2 linked regions of the Pseudolabrys taiwanensis genome follow. The protein of the gene in region 1 interacts with the protein of each later gene in a pairwise test. Links are inferred from orthologs where the notes say so. Each region holds a gene or a part of one and is shown on either strand. Other genes may lie near its edges.

The links.
Region 2: the proteins of lon (region 1) and rplI interact in binary tests that used the Escherichia coli proteins (3 or more experiments, as listed by UniProt). The link is inferred for Pseudolabrys taiwanensis from one-to-one orthologs.

Annotation. Positions count from the first base shown.
Region 1 is NZ_CP031417.1:1,335,607-1,344,476, forward strand. What follows is about bases 5,568-8,645. They hold lon (endopeptidase La), read right to left. Parts: upstream 8,281-8,645; coding sequence 5,854-8,280; downstream 5,568-5,853. Other genes in these bases: DW352_RS06425 (MFS transporter), read left to right, coding at 5,568-5,610; clpX (ATP-dependent Clp protease ATP-binding subunit ClpX), read right to left, coding at 8,606-8,645. In the rest of the region: DW352_RS06400 (Bug family tripartite tricarboxylate transporter substrate binding protein), read right to left, coding at 1-799; DW352_RS06405 (glutathione S-transferase family protein), read right to left, coding at 796-1,566; DW352_RS06410 (fumarylacetoacetate hydrolase family protein), read right to left, coding at 1,608-2,468; DW352_RS06415 (polysaccharide deacetylase family protein), read right to left, coding at 2,474-3,319; DW352_RS06420 (TetR/AcrR family transcriptional regulator), read left to right, coding at 3,412-4,086; more of DW352_RS06425, read left to right, coding at 4,393-5,567; more of clpX, read right to left, coding at 8,646-8,870.
Region 2 is NZ_CP031417.1:1,740,506-1,749,216, forward strand. What follows is about bases 2,012-4,930. They hold rplI (50S ribosomal protein L9), read left to right. Parts: upstream 2,012-3,100; coding sequence 3,101-3,760; downstream 3,761-4,930. Other genes in these bases: DW352_RS08350 (DUF2232 domain-containing protein), read left to right, coding at 2,055-3,035; DW352_RS08360 (hypothetical protein), read right to left, coding at 4,061-4,579; DW352_RS08365 (cyclopropane fatty acid synthase), read left to right, coding at 4,819-4,930. In the rest of the region: fabD (ACP S-malonyltransferase), read right to left, coding at 1-547; DW352_RS08335 (hypothetical protein), read left to right, coding at 741-965; rpsF (30S ribosomal protein S6), read left to right, coding at 1,212-1,661; rpsR (30S ribosomal protein S18), read left to right, coding at 1,665-1,913; more of DW352_RS08365, read left to right, coding at 4,931-6,069; DW352_RS08370 (replicative DNA helicase), read left to right, coding at 6,260-7,762; DW352_RS08375 (cyclase family protein), read right to left, coding at 7,800-8,588; DW352_RS08380 (TetR/AcrR family transcriptional regulator), read right to left, coding at 8,609-8,711.

The sequences.
Region 1 (8,870 bases):
GCTTGGCAACGACCTCTTTGTCCATCCCCTTCGGTCCGAAGAAGGCCGTCCAGGTCGAGATGTAAAGACCGGGCAACCCCGCTTCATCGACCGTCGGAATGTCCGGCGCCGATTCGAGCCGCTTCTTGGCCGTCACCGCATAGGCGCGAATGGTGCCGGCTTTGACGTGCGGCAGCGAGGTCGCGGGCGTATCGAACATCAGATCGATGTTGCCCGCCGCGAGATCCTGCATCGCCGGCGCGAGCCCGCGGTAAGGCACATAGTTGTATTTCACGCCCGTCATCTTCTCGAAGAAGACGCCGCCGACGTGCCCGACGCTGCCGACACCCGAGGTGCCCTGCGTCGCCTTACCGGGATTTGCCTTCAGCCAGGCGATCAGCTCTTTCAGATTGGTGGCCGGCGTCTTCTTGCTGGACACGATGAGCAGCGGATTGACCGACACCAGCGCGATCGGCGTGAAGTCGTCCTTCACATCGTAAGGCAGCTTGTAGATCGCGCTGTTGGCGACGTGGGTTCCCCAGATCCCGGTCATGATCGTGTAGCCGTCGGGAGCGGCGCGGGCGACGCGCGCCGCCGCGAGGCCGCCGGCCGCGCCGCCGACGTTCTCGACGATGACCGTCTGCCCCAGCGCATCCTTCATCTTGTCCGCAACGATGCGGCTTGTCGTATCGACCGGGCCGCCGGCCGGAAATGGCACAACAAGCGTAATCGGCCGCGACGGATAAGAGTCGGCGAAGGCCGGCGCCGCCAGGGCCGCCAGGCCGACCGCCGCCGCAATCAACTGAAGCCGTTTTGTCATTTTGTTGTTTCCTCCTTGATGGCCGGCGCGAGAGGCAGGAACTCCGACATCCTCGCCCCGGGATAGAATGTCTGCTGGAAAGCCGGACGGGCCTTCATCCGCTCGTACCAATCGGCGACGCGCGGAAACTTCTCGTTCCAGATGGTGTCCATGCCGAGGTCGGCCATGCGGTCGATCAGCGGCGCCACGATGATGTCGGCGAGCGTGTATTGCTCACCGAGCAGCCAAGGGCCCTTCTCGAGCGCCGCATTCATGCGCGAACACGTATTGGCGATCTGCTCGTACGAGGCTTCGACGTCCTCTTTCTTGAAGCCCTGCGGCCCCATGCGGCGATAGAACTGCTTGCGGATCGGCCGGACATCGGACTCCACGCCTTCGAAGGTCTTGCGGTCCATGCCTTCGTAGCGCGGCAGGAAGCCCATGTTGAATGACGGCACACGCACCGCCGCCGTCGGCACTTCTTCGAGGAACCGCATCCAGGCGCGCATACGCGCCCGGTCGGCGAGATTCTCCGGCGACAGCCGCACCTCGGGGTAACGCTCCTCGAGATATTCGCAGATCACGCTGGAATCGACGATGATCTCATCGTCGTCGACCAGTGTCGGCACCACGCCGTTCGGATTGATCTTGAGATATTCCGGACGCAGATGCTCTTTCGCCTTGCCGATATCGAGCTTCACGTCCTTGAACGGCAGCTTCTTTTCGGCAAGGCAGATGCGCACCTTCTGGCTGCAGGTCGAGTGCGCGGCGTTGTAAAGCGTCAGCATGTCAGGTCCTTTCCGGGATGGCGCGGTCGCGCATCATCCCCTCACTCAGCGGCTTTGACGACGGTGTTGCGCAATGTGCCGATGCGCTCGATGCGCACATCGCAGACGTCGCCGGGCTTCAAGAAGATCGGCGGCTTGCGCGAGAAGCCGACGCCGGCCGGCGTGCCGGTGGCGATGACATCGCCCGCCTTCAACGGCAGGAAAGCGGACGCGTAACTGACGATCTCGGCCACGCCGAACAACAGGTCCGAGGTGTTGCCATCCTGCAGGACCGTGCCGTTCACCGTCAGGCTGATGGCGAGCTTGCCGACATCGCCCACCTCGTCGGGTGTGACCATCCAGGGCCCAAAGGCGCCGGTGCCGACAAAATTCTTTCCCGATGTGACCTGGCTGGAATGAAACTGCCAGTCGCGCACGCTGCCGTCGTTGAAACAGGAATAGCCCGCGACATGGGCCATGGCGTCTTCGCGCGCAATGTAACGGCCGCCCTTGCCGACGATGATCGCCAACTCGGCCTCGTAGTCGAAATCGTTCGAGACCTTCGGCATGACCAGAGGCTCGCCGTGGGCGACGAACGTCTCCGGATAGCGGATGAACAGCGACGGCTGCTTTGGCCGCGGCCGCGCGACACCAGCAGCCTGCACTTCGCGCAGATGGTCCTCGTAGTTGACGCCGACGCAGTAGCAATGCGCGCAGTCGGGAATGACCGGCAGCAAGGTCACGCTGTCGAGCGTCCGGTCGGCCTTCTGCGCGGCGAAGGGCGCCGCCGCCGCCACGCCTGCCCCTTCGAGCAGCGCGCGCAACGATGGTACGCCCAGCCGCGCCGCCAGATCGACGATGCCGGCCTCGGTCGCGAGACCGAAGCCGGGCTTACTGTCGGCGATGTAGCTGACGAAGCGCATCGCCTTCAGGCCTTGCCGTTCTTCATCGCGAGATCGGTCAGATGCGCGTGCTGCGTCATCCACGCGTACCGGCTTTCCTGCGCCAGCTTGATCGCTGCCTTGAACGCCATGGCACCGGCCGGACGACCGAACACATGCGCATGCGCCGTGATATCGAGAGACGCGGCGGGCGAGCGGATCTCGCTCCAGCCGTCGAGCATGGACTTGAGCACGCGGACGAACATGTCCGGCTCGTTGCCGTAACGGATGCAGAGCGGGAAGTCGTTGACCTCCATGGTGAACGGGATCGCAACGACTGGTCCCTTCGCGGTATCGACGACGTAAGGCAGATCACGGTCGAAAGCATCGGCGAGCCAGGTCATCCCCTCGCCCGCCAGCAGTTCCGGCGTGTTGAGGCTCGGCGTCGCGCGCGGGCTGATCCAGCCTTGCGGCCGCATGCCCGACGTCTTCTGCAGCACGTCGATGCAGCGCTTGAGGTCGGTGAGCTCTTCCTGGCGGCTTTGATAGGCCGGAATGATGTGTTGCGACCAGGAGTGCGCGGCGATGATGTGCCCCTGTTGCACGATCGCCTTCATCAGGTCGGGATTGCGTTCGGCGAGGATGCCGCTGACGTAGAACACCGCCTGCGTCTTCGTGTCGGCAAGCACATCGAGCAGCCGCCACGCACCCGTCTTTGCGCCGTATTCGGACCAGGACTTCGCCTGCGTGTCGTAGACGCCTGCGCGCAACGGATTGCCCATCGGCCCGATGCCGGGCGCGGCATCGTCCGTCCACCCTTCGAGCATCACGCTGACGGAAATTGCGAGCGGTCGTCCGTCCGGCCAGCCGAACGGCAGGGCATCCTGCGCCATCCTCGAGTCCTCTTAAACAAGTGTTTTATACGTTTGTATGAAACAAGCATTTAAGGTATCGTTTGTCAATCTGGTTCGGAAGGCGACCCACTATGACGAAAAGGCCCGCGCTGATGCGGGAGGCCGCCCGGGAGCGGCCGGAAACGGCCACTCAGGCCCGTATTCTCGACAGCGCGATTACGTTGTTCGCGGAGCGAGGGTTCTCTGAGGTCACGGTGCGCGACATCGCGGAGCGGGCCGAGGCCAATCCGGCCGCCATCAGCTACTACTTCGGCGCCAAGGAGCAGCTCATCAAACAGGCGATCCGTTCGGTGATCGCCCCGTTGAACGAGAAGCGTTTCGCCGCCCTCGCCGCGGTCGAGGCGCGTGGCGACTTCACGGTCGAGGACGTCGTCCGTGCGATGGTCGAGCCGACGGTCGAAGCCTGCATGGGCTCGCACGATTGGGATCGGCATTATGCCCGCGTGCTCGTTCTGACCTTCGCGCTGCGGCAGCAATTCGTCGATCAGGCGATGTCGGAGGAGACCGATCAGGTCGCGATGCGCTTCGTCTCCGCCCTCGCCCGCGTCATGCCCGCTCGGGATCGCGCGACATTGTTCTGGTGCTACGACTTCATGATCGGCGCGCTGATGCACATCCTGCTCGACGGCTCGCGCGGCTATCGCCTGCGGCGCTTGTCGGAAGGCACCGCCGACACCGCCGATGCCAAAGCCATGATCGTGCAACTCGTGCGCTTCATCACGGCCGGCCTGAAAGCGCCAACCTGAGAACCAGAGCGACCGCTGATGAACAACGGTCTCTTTCCGCGGCCCCGTCACTTCGGCGGACACAGGCGCCCTTGCGCGAGAAAGTCGCACGATATAATTCTCGCATGTCGAAAAAGGCAGGCGTGGTAATGGGTAGGCCCACGCCCCTCCGGTTAACGGAGGCTCTGTTCCTCGCTTCGCCGCATGCGGCGAGCCTGTCGAACCCCCGACGGTCCCCGGCGCAGCTCTGCTGTGCCGCCGGTTCGTCCGCGTGGGTTGTCAGCCGACACACTGCTCCGGGCGGACCTTAACCTCGGAGCCCATTCCATGGTCGACATCAGTGTCGAAAATCCAGACGCACCGCGCCGCGGTTCGGTCGCAGTCATCGCCGTTACACTGTTCCTGAACGTCACCGGCTTCACGTTGATTTTGCCGGTGATCCCGTTTCTCGTCGGCCGCTATGTGCCGCCCGACCGTGTCGGACTTTACGTCGGATTGATCGTCTCCGTCTTCGCCCTGTGCGCGTTCGCCGCCGCCCCGGTTCTTGGCGCGTTGAGCGACCGTTTCGGACGACGGCCTGTTCTTCTCCTGTCGCTGATCGGCTCCGCCATCGGCTACGTCATCTTCGGCATGGGCGGCGCGCTTTGGGTGCTGTTTCTTGGCCGCATCGTCGACGGCCTGACGGCCGGCAATATCAGCACCATCTTCGCCTATATTGCCGACACGCATGCGCCCGCCGAGCGCGGCCGCATCTACGGCCTGCTCGGCGCGGTCGCGGGCTTCGGCTTCATGTTCGGACCGGTGGCCGGCGGATTCTTAGGGGCGCTGTCGCCGACGATGCCGTTGTTCGTCGCGGCTGCGATCACGGTCCTGTGCGCGTTTTGGGTTTACATCGCTTTGCCGGAGAGCGTTGCCCGCGACAAACCGCCGGGGCCTTGGCAATGGCGGCAGTTGAACCCTCTCGGCCAACTCGCCGGCGTTCTGCGCTACGCGAACTTGCGCGTGCCTTTCTTCGCCGCGTTCTGCTTCTTCTTTGCGGGCGCCATGCTTCAGAGCAATCTGTCCGTCTATCTCAAAGACGTCCTGCAATTCGGAACGACAAGTATCGGCTGGACGCTCTTCGGCGTCGGCGTCATGGACATCGTGAGCCAGGGGCTGCTCACACGGGTGCTGCTGCCACGCCTCGGATCGCGCATGCTGACGCGCCTCGGCCTCGCCATCAACGCCGTCGGCTTTGCGATGATCGCCAGCCTCGTCTTCGTCCCCAGGATCGAGTTTCTGGCCGCATCCATCTTCGTGTTCACCCTGGGCGACGGCCTGTTTCAACCGGCGATGAGCGAAATCATCGCCAATGCTGCGCCGCCTGACGCTCAAGGACGCGTCCAAGGCGCCAATCAAGCGCAGCAGTCGCTCGCGCGGATGCTCGGGCCGCTGGCCCCTGCGATCCTGTCGCCCATGAGCATCAGCGCGCCGTATTGGGTGGGTGGTGCGGTGGCGATCGTGGGCATGGCCGCGCTGTGGATCCGGCAAAAGGCCACGAGGTAAGGCAAACCAAGTCGCGGCGCACAAGGCAGCCGACACCACGACAGGCCGGCGTCATCGGCGCTTCAGGCCGATGGTGGGCGATGACGGACTCGAACCGCCGACATCCTCCGTGTAAAGGAGGCGCTCTACCAACTGAGCTAATCGCCCATCGACACGCCAATAGCGCCTGACCGGCCTCGGGCGCAATCCCTAAAGAAAAACGGCGCCTTGCGGCGCCGTTTTTGTCTTCAATGTCGGCCTGGATCAGTGCGCCGTCAGCCCGGAGCCTTCTTCCTCGGCACCGGCGTCGGACGTCACGAGCTTCGCGCTCGCCTCGTCCCATTCGATCGGCTCGGGCTTGCGCGTCAGCGCACGCGCCAGCACTTCGTCCATGCGCGAGACCGGAACGATCTCGAGGTTCTTCTTGATCGTATCGGAGATCTCGACCAGGTCCTTCGCGTTCTCTTCCGGGATCAGCACCGTCTTGATGCCGCCGCGGGCAGCAGCCAGCAGCTTCTCCTTGAGGCCGCCGATCGGCAGCACGCGGCCGCGCAGCGTGATCTCGCCGGTCATGGCGACATCCTTGCGCACCGGAATGCCGGTCATCACCGAGACGATCGATGTCACCATCGCGACGCCCGCCGACGGACCGTCCTTGGGCGTCGCGCCTTCCGGCACGTGCACGTGGATGTCCTTGCGGTCGAACAGCGGCGGCTCGATGCCGAAGGCGACCGCGCGCGAGCGCACGTAGGACGCCGCCGCCGATATCGACTCCTTCATCACGTCGCGCAGGTTGCCGGTGACGGTCATGCGACCCTTGCCCGGCATCGACGTGCCTTCGATGGTGAGCAGCTCGCCGCCCACGTCGGTCCAGGCGAGACCGGTGACGACGCCGACGAGATCGTCGGCCTCCACCTCACCGTAGCGATACTTCGGCACACCGAGGTAATCTGCGAGGTTGGCGGCGGTGACGGCGATCGTCTTCTTCTTCGAGGTCATCAGCTCCTTCACGGCCTTGCGGGCCAGGTTGGAGAGCTCACGCTCGAGGTTGCGCACGCCCGCTTCCCGCGTATAGCGGCGGATCAGCGTGATGAGCGCCTCGTCGTCGATCGACCATTCCTGCTTCTCGAGGCCGTGCTTGGCGACCGCGTGCGGGATCAGATGCTTGCGCGCGATCTCGACCTTCTCATCCTCCGTGTAACCGGCGATGCGGATGATCTCCATGCGGTCCATCAGCGGGCCAGGGATATTCAGCGTGTTGGCCGTGGTGATGAACATCACGTTGGAGAGGTCGTACTCGACCTCGAGGTAGTGGTCGGCGAACGTGCCGTTCTGCTCCGGATCGAGCACCTCGAGCAGAGCCGAGGACGGGTCGCCGCGGAAGTCGGCGCCCATCTTGTCGATCTCGTCGAGCAGGAACAGCGGGTTCGACGTCTTGGCCTTGCGCATCGACTGGATGATCTTGCCGGGCATCGAGCCGATATAGGTGCGGCGGTGACCGCGGATCTCGGCCTCGTCGCGCACGCCGCCGAGCGACACGCGCACGAACTCACGGCCGGTCGCCTTGGCGATCGACTTGCCGAGCGAGGTCTTGCCGACGCCCGGAGGGCCGACGAGGCACAGGATCGGGCCGGTCAGCTTGTTGGCGCGCTGCTGCACGGCGAGATACTCGACGATGCGCTCCTTGACCTTCTCCAGGCCATAGTGATCGGCATCGAGCACCATCTCGGCGGCGGTGAGATCCTTCTTGACCTTGCTCTTCTTGCCCCACGGGATCGAGAGCAGCCAGTCGAGATAGTTGCGCACGACCGTCGCCTCGGCAGACATCGGCGACATCTGACGGAGCTTCTTGAGTTCGTGCGTGGCCTTCTCGCGGGCTTCCTTGGAGAGCTTGGTCTTCTTGATCTTGTCTTCCAGCTCCTGAAGCTCGTCGCGGCCTTCCTCGTCGCCGAGCTCCTTCTGGATCGCCTTCATCTGTTCGTTGAGGTAGTACTCGCGCTGCGTCTTCTCCATCTGCCGCTTGACGCGGGTCCGGATGCGCTTCTCCACCTGCAACACGGAGATCTCGCTCTCCATCAGACCGAGCACCTTCTCCAGGCGTTCGGTGACGGACGGCGTCTCCAGGATGTCCTGCTTGTCGGGAATCTTGACGGCGAGATGCGAAGCGACGGTGTCGGCAAGCTTGGCATAGTCCTCGATCTGCTGGACCACGCCGACGACTTCCGGCGACACCTTCTTATTGAGCTTCACATAGTTCTCGAACTCGTTGACCACCGAACGCGCCATGGCTTCCGCCTCGACGCGCTCGCCGAGATCGTCGGCGATCGCCGTCGCATCGGCTTCGTAGTAGTCGTTACGGTCGGTGTACTTGAGCACCTTCGCGCGCGCCGCGCCTTCGACCAGCACCTTCACGGTGCCGTCGGGCAGCTTGAGAAGCTGCAACACGCTCGCCAGCGTACCGACTTCGAAGATCGCGTCGGTCGCCGGATCGTCGTCGGATGCATTCTTCTGCGTGGCGAGCAGAATGAAGGTGTCGGAGCGCATCACCTCTTCCAGCGCCTTGATCGACTTTTCACGGCCGACAAAGAGCGGAACGATCATGTGCGGAAACACCACGATGTCGCGCAGCGGCAGCACCGGATAGGCCCGGGTCTCGCCCGGTTGCAGCGGAGGTCGTGGCTTGGTCGTCATGGCCTTGATCCTTGTTGTTGTGCCCCCGTCGTGAGCGGCCCACAGCGTGGCCCCGCCAGACGGTGCCGGAAAGTCCGGGTAAGGCGGCGAAGGGCCAACTGGCTGCCCGTCGCGCTTTCGCGGGTGCGAAACCTCACCCGATCGGAACTATGAATCGTACGCCAGTTCTTTTCGGATACAATACGTATGCCGACCACTCGGGGTCCGCAAGTCAGCGAAATTTGCGCCGAGTCTGTCCGATTCTTGTCCGATCGTATCGCGCAAAGCACGAGACGGCGGGTTTTCCCCGGCATACGGGAACCCGCCGTCTGAAGGCTTTCGGGCGTCAGGCGCTGGCGCTGCCTGGTTCCGCCGTCCGGTCGCTGCGGTCGGCATAGATGTAGAGCGGACGCGCGGTCCCCTCGACCACTTCCTTGGAGATGACCACCTCTTCCACGCCCTCGAGGCTCGGGAGGTCGAACATGGTGTCAAGCAGGATGCCCTCCATGATGGAGCGCAGGCCGCGTGCACCGGTCTTGCGTTCGATCGCCTTGCGGGCGATGGCGCCAAGCGCCTCTTCCGCGAGCGTGAGATCGATCGACTCCATTTCG
Region 2 (8,711 bases), 400 kb from region 1 along the record:
CCGCGCGTTCGACGGCGGCTTTATCGCCCGACACGACGACCTGGCCGCCACCATTATCGTTGGCGGCCTGACAGACCTGACCTTGCGCCGCTTCGGCCGCGACAGCCGCCGCGGCATCGAATTCGAGTCCGAGCAACGCAGCCATCGCGCCGGCGCCAACCGGCACAGCCTTTTGCATCGCCTGGCCGCGCGTGCGCAGAAGCCGCGCCGCATCCGCGATGGTGAAAGTGCCGGCGGCAGCAAGCGCCGAATATTCGCCGAGCGAGTGACCGGCGACGAATTGCGCATCGCGCGCAAGGTTCAAACCGGCTTCAGCCTCCAGCACGCGGATGACCGCGAGCGACACCGCCATCAACGCCGGCTGGGCGTTCTCGGTCAGGGTCAGCACATCCTGCGGTCCCTCGAAAATAACGCTGCTGAGCTTGGCGCCCAGCGCGTCATCGACTTCCGCAAATACCGCGCGCGCGGGCGCGAACTGATCGGCGAGCGCCTTGCCCATGCCGACCGTCTGGCTACCCTGCCCCGGAAATACAAACGCGACAGTCATACCTCTCCAGTCCCCGACCCTTTAAAATCCTGACGGATGCCCGCCCCCCGGGAGCAAAACCGCGCCGAGAGACACCGCCCATGCGGCTCCTGTCAAGCGCGAGAGCGGAACCATTCAGTTTGCGGCGGGTGGGGTAACCGGACGAAAAGACTTCCCTGTTAAGGCCTTGGTTAATCCAAGCGACACTCGGCCAATGAGCACCCTGGTCTCCGACGACGATCTTTCGCGGGCCCGCAGCGACCCGCAGTTCCGCCAGCAACTCCTGGCGGCGAACCTCGATCGATTGCTCGGGGCGCTCAACCGTATGCGCCGCCAAAGCGCCCCGACCGAGGAAGGGGTACGCCAGCTCCAGGAAGGGGCTGATCTGGCGGTCCAGCTCGCCGACCGGCTACAAAACGGCACCGAACACGCCGCCTGAGGCGGGTTCCAGCCTGCGTTCTCCTTGCATTCCCGGCGGAAATCCTTATAACCCGCGCGTTCCGTCGACCCTGGTTGGAAGCTGAACGGATGACTGGTCGGCAGCGTCTGACGCTGCAAGCCGGTAGGACCGTCTGGTCCGGCATCCCGTGTTTCCGCCTTCAGAGCAGTTTCGAGCCTTTCCCGAAGGGCTCGAAGGGCTAGGCGCCAGGATCGAGGATTTGGCTCTAACAGGGAAAGGCATTTCATGCCCCTCTATGAACACGTCTATCTGGCGCGCCAGGACCTGAGCGCGCAGCAGGTCGAGGAATTGACCACCCAGCTCACCGGCGTCATCACGCAGATGGGCGGCACGGTCTCCAAGAACGAATACTGGGGCCTGAAGTCCCTCACCTACCGCATGAACAAGAACCGCAAAGCGCATATGACGCTTCTCAACGTCGATGCGCCGGCGGCGGCTCTCAACGAGATCGAGCGCCAGGAGCGCCTCTCGGAAGACGTTCTGCGCTATCTGACCATCCGCGTCGAAGAGCTGGAGGAAGGCCCCTCCGCCATGCTGCGTAAGTCCGATCGTGACCGCGACGAGCGCGGCGATCGTGGCGGCCGCTTCGGCGACCGTGACCGCGGCGATCGCGGTGACCGGGGCGAGCGCCGTCCGCGCCGCGAAGATGACGAAGCAGCGGCTACGGAGGAATAATCAATGGCACTCGCAGCTCAGGGCGGCGCGCGCCGTCCGTTCTTCCGCCGTCGCAAGACCTGCCCGTTCTCGGGCGCCAATGCGCCGAAGATCGACTACAAGGACGTGAAGCTGTTGCAGCGTTACGTCTCGGAGCGCGGCAAGATCGTGCCGAGCCGCATCACCGCGGTGTCGGCCAAGAAGCAGCGTGAACTCGCCCAGGCGATCAAGCGCGCCCGCTTCCTCGGCCTGCTGCCTTACGTGATCCGCTAATCGGATTTGACGAACAGCCTCATCCCGCGACACGCGGGGTGAGGCCTTAAAACGAGGCTTCCGGCGACATCCGGCAAGCCGATGGTTGGGACGGACGTAGGCTCCGCCTCTAACCGCTCGAACGGAGCGGGACAGCTCGGGATGATGCAGACCGGTCTCATAGGCATTGGTGCTGGCGCCGCGGCGGCTTTGCTGTTCGCCTCGGTAACGTCCGGCTCGTGGCTGTCCGTCATCCTCTTCTATCTCGCACCGCTGCCGATCATGATCGCCGGGCTCGGCTGGACCCATTGGGCCAGCCTGACCGCCGCGATCGTCGCGGCGGGCGCGATCGGCCTCATATTCGGCGGCGCTTTCTTTCTCGCTTTCCTCGCCGGCGCCGGCATCCCAGCCTGGTGGCTCACCTACCTCTCTTTGCTGGCGCGGCCGCTGACCGCGACGGCGGGCGCGTCCGACCAGCCTTCGCTCGAATGGTATCCGCCCGGCCGCCTGGTGCTCTGGGCCGCCGCCCTCGCGGCCCTGGTGGTGCTGTTCGCCATTCCGAATTTCGGCCTCGACGCCGAGAGCTTCCGGACCGGGCTTGCCAGCGCGCTCAACCGCATGCTGCAGCTCGATGCCGGCAGGGACGGCGTCCCGGCGGCGGACGCGGAGCGCGCCAAGCGCTTCATCGATTTCTTCGTCACGGTGATCCCGCCCGCCGCGGCGGTGCTGGCCACCGTCACCAGCCTCGTCAATCTGTGGCTCGCCGGCCGCATCGTGCGATTCTCCGGGCGGCTGACGCGGCCCTGGCCGGAGATCGCCGCGATGGTGTTCCCGCCTACGGCGGCGATCGCGCTCGGCGTTGCGACCGTGCTGAGCTTCGTCGACGGCCTCGTCGGCATCGTCGCCGGCGTGGTCGCGGCAAGCCTGTGCATGGCGCATGCGGTGCTCGGTCTCGCCGTGGTGCACGACGTCACGCGCAGCCTGAACAGCCGGCCTTTCATTATCGGCGGCGTCTATGCCTCGCTCGCCGTATTGGGCTGGCCGGTGCTGATTTTCGCCGTGCTCGGCCTCGTCGAAACTTTGTTCGGCCTGCGGGCGCGCATCGCGAGCAAGCGCGGGCCGCCGGCCTCCACCATCACCTGAGTTCAACATCAACCCGAAACCAAACCCAAGAACCAACCAAGTTCAGATCCGAAGGAGTAATGACAATGGAAGTGATCCTGCTCGAACGCGTCGGCAAGCTCGGCCAGATGGGCGACGTCGTGCGCGTGAAAGACGGCTTCGCGCGCAATTTCCTGCTGCCGAACAACAAGGCGCTGCGCGCCACGGCCGACAACAAGAAGCGCTTCGAAGGCATGAAGGCCGAACTCGAGACGCGCAATCTCGAGGCCAAGGGCGAAGCCGGCAAGGTCGCCGCGAAGGTCGACGGCAAGAGCTTCGTGGTGCTGCGTCAGGCGAGCGAGACCGGCCAGCTGTTCGGTTCGGTGACGAGCCGCGACATCGCCCGCCTGATCGCCGAGGAAGGCGCCGATATCGCCAAGGGCCAGGTCGCGATCAACGCGCCGATCAAGATGATCGGTCAGTACAAGGTTCCGATCGCGCTGCATCCGGAAATCGAAGTGGCGGTCACCGTGATCGTCGCGCGCAGCGCCGATGAAGCCGAGCGCATCAAGCGTGGCGAGGACGTGACCGTCCGCCGTACCGATGAAGAAGAGGCCCGCGCCGAAGCCGCCGCCACGGCCGAAACGTTCTTCGAGGAAGGCAGCGAAGACGAGGAAGCCGAAGCTGCCGCTCCCGAGGCCGAAGCCGACGCCGAGCCCGCGCCGAAGAAGGCCAAGGGCAAGAAGAAGGCCGCCGACGAAGAGTGATCGATACGCGAGGCTTGCTTGCCTCGTCGTTATGGCAAAGGCCCGGCATCGCTGCCGGGCCTTTTTGCGTCATCGTCCATCGTGACACGATTTACGGCGTAACCCGATGGATCAAGACGATGGCGACAGTAAAGACCGCTGCCATTACGAGCAGCATCAGCTCTTGCATGTGGTGAACTCCCCGTCGGGCACCTTAACGGCACACGACGTCAATAGTTCACCGCAGTGCGGCAGAATTCACATCGCCAACCGGCGGCGGTTAATGTTCGGTGACGCAATCGCCCGAAAACACCGGTAGTCTTATTCCGATTTCTCGGACTTCGATGCGTCAGCCGGTTTCGCTTCGCTCGGCTTGGAGTCGCCTTTCGATTCCGCCGGTTTGCGAGAGGATGTTTTGCTCTCCGATGGTTTCGTTTCGGAAGATTTTTTCTCCGAAGCGTTCTCGGAGCTGCCCTCACCGCGTTTGGCTTCGGGCTTCTTCGCCGCCGGCTTGCCGCTTCCGTCACCGCGCACTGCTCGCTTGGACGGTGCGTTTCGCTGTGCGGGCCCTGCGGCCTTGTCCACCGACTGAAGATAGGCCGCGATGACCGCCGCCGATTCTTTGCTCGCCGTGTAATGTTCCCGCAGGAAACTCTGCACCCCGAGCAGACCGCCCGCTTTGGCGAGACCTTCCGGCGATTTGTGACAGATCGCACAGTTGGACGCGAACAACTGCGCGCCCGACTTGCCCTGATCGAGGTTATCCTGTGCATTGGCGCTATTCGCCAATAACAGCAGCCCCAAGCCAAACGTTAGTCGAATTCCGTTCTGTAAGCTCATCATATTCCTCGACCTTTGGACTTCACGTTTGCCGCCCCGATAAACACAGGTACTTACTGTATAATAGACATTAATGACCCGCAGACCAGAATTGCATGCGACGTCCCCAATTGTGGCATTGCGGCGGCCTAAAAAGCGCGATTAAATCCCTACAATCGAACGTTTAGGCACCGGTGACGTTAGCCGTCGGAGTTACCCTCCTCGTATAGCGCCCGGATTGTGATTGATGGAGGCGGCCGATGGACCGGTTGCTCCAAATTCTGTTGAGAACCTTCCTCCGTCGGGGGAGCTTCAAACTCACCACATCGAGCGGCCAAAGTTTTACCTTTGGCGATGGCACCGGCAAGCCAGTCGCCGTGCGTCTCACAAATCGTGCGGCCGAATGGGGCTTGATCACGGATCCGGAGCTCAAGCTCGGCGAAGCCTATATGGACGGCACGTTTGTCGTCGAAGAAGGCACGATCGCCGAGGTGCTTGAGATTGCGCTCGGCCAGCAGGCGGAGCTGCCGCAATGGTCGCGACCGCAGTTCCTGCTGCGCTATCTCGGCCGGCGCCTGGCGCAGTTCAATCCGCGCAAGCGCGCGAGAGAGAATGTCGCGCACCATTACGATCTCGATGGCCGTCTCTACTCTCTCTTCCTGGACGCCGATCGGCAATATAGCTGCGCCTATTTCGAGACGCCGGATGCAACGCTCGACGATGCCCAGCTTGCCAAGAAGCGCCACCTCGCAGCCAAGCTGCTGATCGAGCCGGGTCAACGCATCCTCGACATCGGCTGCGGCTGGGGCGGCCTGGGGCTTTATCTCGCCGAGATCTCCGGCGCCGATGTGACCGGCGTCACGCTCTCGCAGGAACAGCATGGCATCGCCAATGCCCGCGCCGCCGAAAAGGGGCTGACGAGCCGCGCCCGGTTCAACCTCCAGGATTACCGCGACGTCCCCGGCCCGTTCGACCGCATCGTGTCGGTCGGCATGTTCGAGCATGTCGGTGTCGGCCATTACGACGAGTTCTTCAGGAAAGCGGCCAAGCTCCTGAAGGATGACGGCGTCATGGTGCTGCATTCGATCGGCCGCTCGGAGCGCCCGGGCATCACCAATCCGTGGATCGCCAAGTACATCTTCCCCGGCGGCTACATTCCGTCGGTGTCGGAAGTGCTGCCCGCGATCGAGCGCGCCGGCCTGCTCGTCTGCGACATCGAAATCCTGCGCCTGCATTACGCGGAGACGCTGAAGGCATGGCGCGAGCGCTTCCTCGCGCACCGCGAGGAAGTCGAGCGCATCTACGACCAGCGCTTCGTGCGCATGTGGGAGTTCTATCTGGCGGCGTCGGAAATGTCGTTCCGCAAGCAGAACATGATGAACTTCCAGATCCAGCTCACCAAGAAGCAAGGCATCGTGCCGATGACGCGCGACTACATCATGCGCGAAGAGCAACGCCTGCGCGGGGTCGAGGGCAAGACCAGGCCGCCCCTAAGGCTGGCGGGGGAATAATCACACCCGCTATTAGCGCACGGCACCCACGTCAAGCCTTCACGCTCAAGCAGCGTGAAGGCATTTTTTTTTCGGTGGTCAGGATTGTGGACAGCGGGCGATGCCGTCGATCGACGGTCGCTCTCCGAGAGCAATGGTGTAAGCAAGGGCTCCACCAAAGTTTCGTCAAAATGGCGGAACAAGGATTTCCATGGCCCCTCTCGAATCAGTCGCACGCAAGCAGCTCGACGCTTCTGCACCGCAATATCGTTCTGCCCCGCACAACATCGAGGCCGAGCAGGCCCTGCTGGGCGCCATCCTCGTCAATAACGAGGCCTTCTACCGGGTATCGGACTTTCTGAACCCGGAACATTTCTTCGAGCCGATCCATCAGAAGCTCTACACCCTCACGCGCGACCTGATCCGCGCCGGCAAGATCGCGACGCCGGTCACGCTCAAGACCTTCCTCGACGCCAGCGTCGACATCGGCGGGCTGACGGTGAGCCAATATCTCGCCCGCCTCGCCGCCGAAGCCACCACGATCATCAACGCCGAGGACTACGGGCGCACCGTCTACGACCTGTTCATCCGCCGCTCGCTGATCCAGGTCGGCGAAGACATGGTCAACGTCGCCTATGACGCGCCGGTCGACTTCTCGCCGCGCCACCAGATCGAAGACGCCGAAAAGAAGCTGTTCGACCTCGCCGAGACCGGCCGCTACGACGGCGGCTTCCAGCGTTTCGGCCAGGCTCTCACCACCGCCATCGACATGGCCGCCGCCGCCTTCCAGCGCGACGGCAAATTGTCGGGCGTCGCCACCGGTCTCGACGATCTCGACCGCATGATGGGCGGCTTGCAGAAGTCGGACTTGATCATCGTCGCCGGCCGTCCCGGCATGGGCAAGACCGCGCTCGCCACCAACATCGCCTACAACGTCGCCAAAGCGTGGCGCGGCGAGGTCAAGCCCGACGGCCACATGGAAACGGTCAACGGCGGCGTCGTCGGCTTCTTCTCGCTCGAAATGTCGGCCGAGCAGCTCGCCACCCGTATCATCGCCGAACAGACGGGCATCCCGTCCAACCAGATCCGCCGCGGCGGCATCAGCGAAGCCGAATTCGAGAAGATCAAGGACTACTCGATCGAGTTGCAGAACGTGCCGCTCTACGTCGATGAGACGGGCGGCATCTCGATCGCGCAGCTCGCGGCGCGTGCGCGGCGCTTGAAGCGCCAGCGCGGCCTCGACTTCCTGGTGATCGACTACCTTCAGCTTTTGACCGGCTCGAACAAGCGTTCATCGGAAAACCGCGTGCAGGAAATCACCGAAATCACCACGCGGCTCAAGGCGCTGGCGAAGGAGCTGCAGGTGCCGGTGATGGCGCTGTCGCAGCTGTCGCGTCAGGTGGAAAGCCGCGATGACAAGCGGCCGCAGCTTTCGGACTTGCGTGAATCGGGTTCGATCGAACAGGACGCCGACGTCGTGATGTTCGTCTACCGCGAAGAATACTACCACAACATGCGCAAGCCGTCGGAGGCGGCGCGTGAGAAGTTCGCGGAGTGGCTGGCGGAAGCGGACAAAGTGCACGGCACCGCCGAAGTCATCATCGGCAAGCAGCGTCACGGCCCGACCGGCACGGTCGAGCTGGCCTTCGACGGCTCGGTCACGCGCTTCTCGTCGCTCGCGCGCGCCGATCACCTGCCCGACCATCACATGTAAGGGCTGGCCGCCGTGAGATTCCGGCGGCCACAGCCGATCACTCGTCGAAGATCGCGACCGCGCGCGTCCAGCCGGCCGAAGCACCACGGATTTTCACCGGGAAGCACGACACGGTGAAGCCTGTCGCAGGCAAGGCTTCGAGGCCGTGCAGCTTCTCGATGTGGCAGTAACCGATATCGCGCCCGGCTTTGTGCCCTTCCCAGATCAGCTTGGCATCCTTGGTCTCCGCATAACGCGCGCGGGTCGCGCTAAACGGCGCGTCCCAGCTCCAACCGTCGATGCCGGTCACGCGCACGCCGCGTTCGAGTAAGTAGAGCGTCGCCTCGCGGCCCATGCCGCAGCCACTGTCGACGTAATCGGCGTGGCCGTAGCGGGCGGCCGCGGCGGTGTTGACCAGTACGATATCGAGCGGTGCAAGCGTGTGGCCGATACGCGCAAGCTCGGCTTCGACGTCGGCGGCGGTTGCCACGTAGCCGGCCGGGAAATGACGGAAGTCGAGCTTCACGCCGGGCTTGAAGCACCAGTCGAGCGGCACCTGATCGATCGTCATGGCCGGTTTGGGCGCGCCCAGCGCGTGATCCATGGTCGGGTGGAAATGATACGGCGCGTCGAGATGCGTGCCGTTATGCGTGCTGATCTCGACCAGTTCGACGGCCCAGGCCGCGCCATCGGGCAAATCCTCGCGCGTCAGACCGGGAAAAAAGCTGCCGATGCGATCGAAGGTTTCGGTGTGATTGAAGTAGCGCAGCTTCGGACGTGCGAGCGGCGGATCGCTCGGCACATCGTTCTCGAGCGGCATCGAAATATCGACGATGCGTTGGACCATGACGTTTCTCCTTGCTCGGGTCAGGACGCGGCCATGCCGGCGATCAGGAAGCGGACCAGTTCGCCCGCAAGCACGGCTCGATCGGCCGTATCGGCCGCCCCACCGGTCAGGCGGGCCAGCCGG